Ruegeria pomeroyi DSS-3: one gene and its partner. The main gene of each other region encodes a partner of the protein of the gene in region 2 in a complex. Links are inferred from orthologs where the notes say so. Each region holds a gene or a part of one and is shown on either strand. Other genes may lie near its edges. The genes, in order: pheT and pheS.

Region 1 (3,335 bases), 110 kb from region 2 along the record:
GCCACGTGCGGCCCGAACAGCCCGATCTGATCGCCCGGCTGGTGCGCGAGGCAACGGCGCATTTCTATGCCGCTTCCGGTTATCTCGACCGGCGCGGGCGCCCGGTGACCAAGGATGATCTGGCCACGCATGATTTCATCGCCTTTGGCGATGTGACCGAGATGCTCGGCCATCTGACGCCGCTGGGCCTGCCGCTGACGCGCGCCAACTTCCGCCTTGGTTCGCAAAGCGGGGTGGTGGCCTGGGATTACGTGCGGCAGGGGTTTGGCATCGCGCCGATGGACGATGGCGTGGCTGCCGCCACACCCGGCGTGGAACGCGTGCTGCCGCAGATGGAACCGCTGCTGTTCCCGGTCTGGCTGACCGCACATCGCGAGTTGCACACCAGCCGGCGCATCCGTCTGGTGTTCGACATTCTGGCCGAATACCTGACAGGGTAGAACGCAAAAGGCGCGCCGTCCTGGCGCGCCTTTTCATCAAGTACCGGGAACGGATCAGCCGCGCAGGGTGCCGCCGGTGGCCTTGGCGACCTTTTCGACGATCTTGGCGCTGACGGCCTCGATATCCTTTTCCTTGAGCGTGGTCTCGGTCGGTTGCAGGCGCACGGTGATGGCCAGCGATTTCTTGCCCTCGCCCAGCGAGCCGCCGATGAACTCGTCAAACACCCGCACATCTTCGATCAGGGCCTTGTCGGCACCGGCGGCGGCATTGACCAGCGTCAGCGCCTCGACACCCGCATCGACCACAAAGGCAAAGTCGCGCTCGACCGCTTGCAGGTCGCGCAGCGCCAGCGCGGCGCGCGTGGTGCCCGATTTGCGCGGCAGCGGCACCTCTTCGGGCCAGAGCACGAAGGCGACCGCCGGGCCCTTTACATCCATTGCCTGCAAAACGCGCGGGTGCAGCTCGCCAAAGACCCCCAGCACCTTTTTCGGGCCCAGGCAGATGCGACCATGGCGGCCGGGATGCCACCAGCCGTCACCGTCGCGCAGGATCTGCACCTTGGCGGGTGCGCCCATCGCGGCCAGCACCGCCTCGGCATCGGCCTTGGCGTCATAGAGGTCGACGGCGCGCGCGGCGCCGTGCACGTCCTTGGGCCCGGTGCGGCCCACCAGCAGGCCCGCGATCTGCGCCCGCTGTTCGCCCGGCTCGCCGCCGTGAAACACCGGCCCGGCCTCGAAGAGGGCCAGATCGGCAAAACCACGTGCCTGGTTGCGGGCGGCAGCCGCCAACAGGCCCGGCAACAGGTCGGGGCGCATATGGCTCATTTCCGACGAGATCGGGTTTTCCAGCATGGTCGCATCAGTACCGCCGCCGAACAGAGCGGCCGAGGCCTGATCGATGAAGGTATAGCTGACGCATTCGTTGTAACCGAGCGAGGCCGCTGTGCGGCGCGCCATCGACAGGCGGCGCTGCTGCGGCGTCATCACCGGTTTGGGCACACCATCGGTCAGGCGCGGCAGCGGCCTGCCCACCAGCTTGGTCAGCGAGGCGATACGGGCCACTTCCTCGACCAGATCGGCCTCGCCCTGCACATCGGGGCGCCAGCTGGGCACATGGGCCATGTTGCCTTCAAGCCGGAAGCCGAGCCGTGTCAGCGTCTGGCGCTGCTCGCTTTCGGGGATGTCCATGCCGACCAGCGACCGCACCCGCTCGGCGTCCAGCTTGTAGGCGCGGGAATGATCGGGCACCGCGCCCGCGATCACTACGGTCGAGGCCTCGCCACCGCAGATATCGAGGATCATCTGGGTCGCGTGCTCCAGCCCTTCGAGCGTATAGGCCGGATCGACGCCGCGCTCGAAACGATAGCGCGCGTCCGAGTTGATCTTGAGTGCGCGGCCCGCCAGCGCGATCTGCACATTGTCCCAATAGGCGCTTTCGAGGAAGACATTCACCGTCTCCTCGGTGCAGCCGGTGGCGTCACCGCCCATGATGCCGGCGATGCTTTCGGCGCCTTCATCGTCCGAGATCACCATCATGCCCGGCTGAAAGGTGTATTCCTTCTCGTCCAGCGCCTTGAGCGTCTCGCCCCCCGCGGCGCGGTGGACGCGCAGGTTGCCCTTGACCTTGTCGGCGTCAAAGACATGCAGCGGGCGGTTGTGGTCATAGGTCATGTAGTTGGTGATATCGACCAGCGCCGAGATCGGGCGCAGGCCGATGGCGCGCAGCTGGTCCTGCAACCATTGCGGGCTGGGGCCGTTGCGCACGTCGCGGATCAGGCGGCCGGTGAAGAGCGGGCAGCCGTCGCGGGTATCCTCGTCGATGGTCACCTTGATCGGACAGTCGAAATCGCCGGGCACCGGCGCATAGGCGCGGGTTTTCAGCGTGCCGATCCCGCGCGCGGCCAGATCGCGGGCGATGCCCGCCACGCCCAGCGCGTCGGGGCGGTTGGGGGTGATCGCGATCTCGATCACCGGGTCGACCTTGGCCGGGTCGTTCTCGGCCAGCCAGTCGATGAACCGCTCGCCCACCTCGCCCGAGGGCAGCTCGATGATGCCGTCATGTTCGTCGGACAGTTCCAGCTCGCGCTCGGAACACATCATGCCGTGGCTTTCGACGCCCCGGATGTTGCCGACCGACAGGGTCACGTCGATCCCGGGCACATAGTCGCCGGGTTTCGCCAGCACCACGGTGATGCCCTCGCGCGCGTTGGGGGCGCCGCAGACGATCTGTTTCTCGCCCTCGTTGGTTTCCACCACGCAGACGCGCAGACGGTCCGCATCGGGGTGCTGGCTGGCGGACTTGACATGGGCCAGGGTGAACCCGGCCAGACGCGCGGCGGGGTTCTCGATACCTTCGACTTCGAGCCCCAGATCGGTCAGCGCCTCGGCGATCTCGTCCACGCTGGCGGTGGTGTCGAGATGGTCTTTCAGCCAGGAGAGGGTGAATTTCATGTCGTCGTCCTGTCCTTGATGCGGGTCAGCCCGTCGCCGGTTCCGGAACGCTGCTGCCAAGGTTCGTTTTGGTCAAACCGGCTTTAGCGGATTAGGTCAGGATGGAAAAGAGCGGACCGCATATGCGCGGGCCGTCAGCTAGCGCTGCGCAGACGTTCCAGCACCCGCAACGAGGCATAGCCGTCAGGCGCCAGACCCTGATCCAGTTGATAGTCGCGCACCGCGTTGATGGTCAGCGGGCCGATCTTGCCGTCGATCTTCTGCGTGTTGAACCCGGCGGCGGTCAGGCGCTCTTGCAGCTCGATCCGCTCGTCCAAGGTCAGCGCCCGGTCGGCGCGTGGCCAGTTGCCCCGGATCGGCCCCCCGCCGGCGATGCGGTCGGCCAGATGGCCGACCCCGATCACATAGGCATCGGCGGTGTTATAGGTCTCGATCACCGCGAAA
Region 2 (3,216 bases):
CCCGGCAAGAGGTGCGCGATGCGGTGATCCCCGCCTATATGGGGCTGATCAAACAGGCCGACGACCAGATGGGGCGGCTTTTCAAATGGCTCGAGGACACCGGGCGCATGCAGGACACGATGATTGTCCTGACCTCGGATCATGGCGATTTCCTGGGCGATCACTGGATGGGGGAAAAGACCTTTTTCCACGATGCCTCGACCCGGGTGCCGCTGATCATCTATGACCCGCGCCCCGAGGCCGACGCGACCCGGGGCAGCGTCTGCGACGCGCTGGTCGAAAGCATCGACCTGGCGCCGACATTCGTCGAGGCGGCAGGCGGAAAACCGGCGATGCATATCCTCGAAGGGGAAAGCCTGATCCCGATCCTGCACGGCGCGCGCGACCATACGCTGCGCGATCATGTGATCTGCGAATACGATTTCTCGGCCTCACCGATTGCGCATCTGAACGACATCTCGGTGCGGCAGGCGGTGATGTTCATGGTGGCGGACAAGAACTGGAAGCTGATCCATTTCGAGGCCGACCCGCGCCCCATGCTGTTCGACCTGAAGAACGACCCGCAGGAACTGGTCGATCTGGGCGGCGACCCGGCCCATGCCGATGTGATAGCCGGGATGTATGACAAGCTGTTCCGCTGGACCCGCCGCCAGTCGCAACGCACCACTCGCAGCGAGGAACAGCTGATCGCCATGCGCACCAAATCCCGCAAACGCGGGATCGTGCTGGGCATCTATGACGAGAACGAGACGCCGCTGGAACTGACCGTGAAATACCGCGACCGCAAGGCAAGGCCCTACAAGGACTATCTGAAGGGGTGAGAGCTGCGCTAGCGTCCATTCACGGGCGTAGGCTTCCCAATAGGAACAAGGTATTCGAAACCCCAACCCTCAATTTCGGTTCTTTCAAAGCTGTCTTTGCGCATCGCCTTGAACAGCGCAGAAACACGGTTATGAACGTCTTCTGGCCCAAGCGCGTTCATATCCATAGTCGATGCCTCCTGAACCATTGGCAGCTCTTTCAAAACTCGATCAGATGCGACAAGCAGCAACTCACATTTGATGCGGTCGTACGCTCGACGAGTTTCATCTGTTCTAAATTCGACGTGATCAAAAAGAGCCTCTAGAAACCGTTGGTATACACTTCGACGGCGTTCATTGAGAGACTCTCGACGATCCACGCGCTTTTGATTCCATAAGCTACTGCGCCGCCGACTATTGCGATCAAAGCTGTTACTATTGGAACCCAAGAAGCAATCACCGACTAAGCCCACCATGCAGGTTCGGCATATCCAGCGCGGCAAAGCCGTAGTGGCGCAGCCAGCGCAGGTCTGAATCGAAGAATGCGCGCAGGTCGGGGATGCCGTATTTCAGCATCGCCAGACGGTCGATGCCGATGCCGAATGCAAAGCCCTGATAGACATCCGGGTCGATGCCGCCGGCGGCAATCACCTTGGGGTGCACCATGCCGCTCCCGAGGATCTCCAACCAGTCGTCGCCCTCGCCGATCTTCAGCTGGCCGCCTTCCCAGGAACAGCGGATGTCGACCTCAGCCGAGGGTTCGGTGAAGGGGAAATGCGAGGCGCGGAACCGCAGCTCGACATCATCCACCTCGAAGAAGGCCTTGACGAATTCCTCGAGCGTCCATTTCAGGTTCGCCATCGAGATATCGCGGTCCAGCGCCAGGCCTTCGACCTGGTGGAACATCGGCGTATGGGTCTGGTCGTAATCGGCGCGATAGACACCGCCCGGACAGATCACGCGCAGCGGTGCGCCCATTTTCTCCATCGAGCGGATCTGCACCGGCGAGGTATGGGTGCGCAGCACATGCGGCGGGCGATTGTCGCCCTCGGCGCGGTGCATGTAGAACGTGTCCATCTCGGCCCGCGCGGGGTGGTGGCCGGGGATGTTGAGCGCGTCGAAATTGTACCAGTCGGTGTCGATGCGCGGCCCTTCGGCAACCGAGAAGCCCATTTCGGCAAAGATCGCGGTCAGCTCCTCGCGGGCCTGGCTGATCGGGTGCAGCGTGCCCTGGCGGCGGTTGCGCGCGGGCAGCGTCACGTCCAGCCATTCGCTGCGCAGACGCTCGTCGAGCGCGGCATCGGCCAGCGCCGCCTTCTTGGCGGCCAGCGCAGAGTTGATCTCGTCCTTGAGCGCGTTCAGCGCCGGGCCTGCGGTCTGGCGTTCCTCGGGTGTCATCTTGCCCAGTTCGCGCATCATCAGGGCGATCTCGCCCTTCTTGCCCACGGCGGCAAGGCGGATCGCCTCGATCGCGGCCTCGTCGGCGGCCTCTGCGATCTGGCCCAGATATTTGGCTTTAAGATCGTCCATGACGGTCCCCTGAAATTGGTCCAGAACCTGCTATCGGCCAATGGGCGCGATTGCAAGACAGGCTGGGTGGTTTGGCCCGGCTGTTTCCCGGATGCCGCGGCTGTCTCAGGTCATGCGCCGCATCATCGCGGCCATGGTATAGGCATTGGCATAGCCCAGTTCGCGGGCGACGCGGGCGGCGGGCCTGCCCTTGGCCAGACCGCGCAGCGCCGCCTGGCAGCGCAGGCGTTGCGCCCATTTGCCAAAGCTCAACCCGGTTTCCAGCTGGAAATGGCGACTAAAGGTGCGCCGGCTCATCCCCGCCTCGGCGGCCCAGTCGTCAAGGCTGCGGGGGCTGGCAGGCGTGGCGATCAACCCGTCGCAGACCCGGCGCAGGCGCGGGTCCGTGGGGTAAGGTAGCGCCAGTGGCGAGACCGGGGCGGCCAGCAGCTCGATCAGGATCAACTGGCTCAGATGCAGGGCGCGGGGTGGCATCGGCCAGGGATTGGCCATCTCGCAGAGCGCGGCGATGAGCTGCGCCAGCAGCGGCGAGATCGTGACCAGCCGACACCGCGCCAGCGCATCCGCGCGGGGCAGGCCTGCTCGGACATAGAGCGATTGCAGGCGTACCGCGCCGATCATGCGGATTTCGTGCGGTTGCTGTGCCGGCACGATCAGCCCATAGCCGGGCGGAATGGCATGGGACATGGCATCCGTCTCGGCCATCATCAGGCCCGAGATCGCATAGATCAGCTGATGCCGGGGATGGCGGTGCCGGACCGAGACATAGCCATCGCGATAGTCGCGCGCATAGCCGACCACGTCATGTGGCAGGGACTGCACGCGATCCGCCGAGGAACCCGGCAATTGGAACTGATCGTCACTTTGGCCCATTTGCGAAATATTT

Evidence for each region.
Region 1: the proteins of pheS (region 2) and pheT are in contact, whole or in part, in a crystal structure (PDB 6P24), measured with the Escherichia coli proteins. The link is inferred for Ruegeria pomeroyi DSS-3 from one-to-one orthologs.

Annotation. Positions count from the first base shown.
Region 1 is NC_003911.12:3,692,636-3,695,970, reverse strand. Bases 194-3,209 are described here. They hold pheT (phenylalanine--tRNA ligase subunit beta), read right to left. Parts: upstream 2,892-3,209; coding sequence 495-2,891; downstream 194-494. Other genes in these bases: SPO_RS17665 (lytic murein transglycosylase), read right to left, coding at 3,026-3,209; SPO_RS17675 (LysR family transcriptional regulator), read left to right, coding at 194-440. Outside these bases: more of SPO_RS17675, read left to right, coding at 1-193; more of SPO_RS17665, read right to left, coding at 3,210-3,335.
Region 2 is NC_003911.12:3,800,412-3,803,627, forward strand. What follows is about bases 294-3,190. They hold pheS (phenylalanine--tRNA ligase subunit alpha), read right to left. Parts: upstream 2,331-3,190; coding sequence 1,257-2,330; downstream 294-1,256. Other genes in these bases: SPO_RS18200 (sulfatase-like hydrolase/transferase), read left to right, coding at 294-821; SPO_RS22955 (hypothetical protein), read right to left, coding at 830-1,276; SPO_RS18210 (AraC family transcriptional regulator), read right to left, coding at 2,436-3,190. Outside these bases: more of SPO_RS18200, read left to right, coding at 1-293; more of SPO_RS18210, read right to left, coding at 3,191-3,203.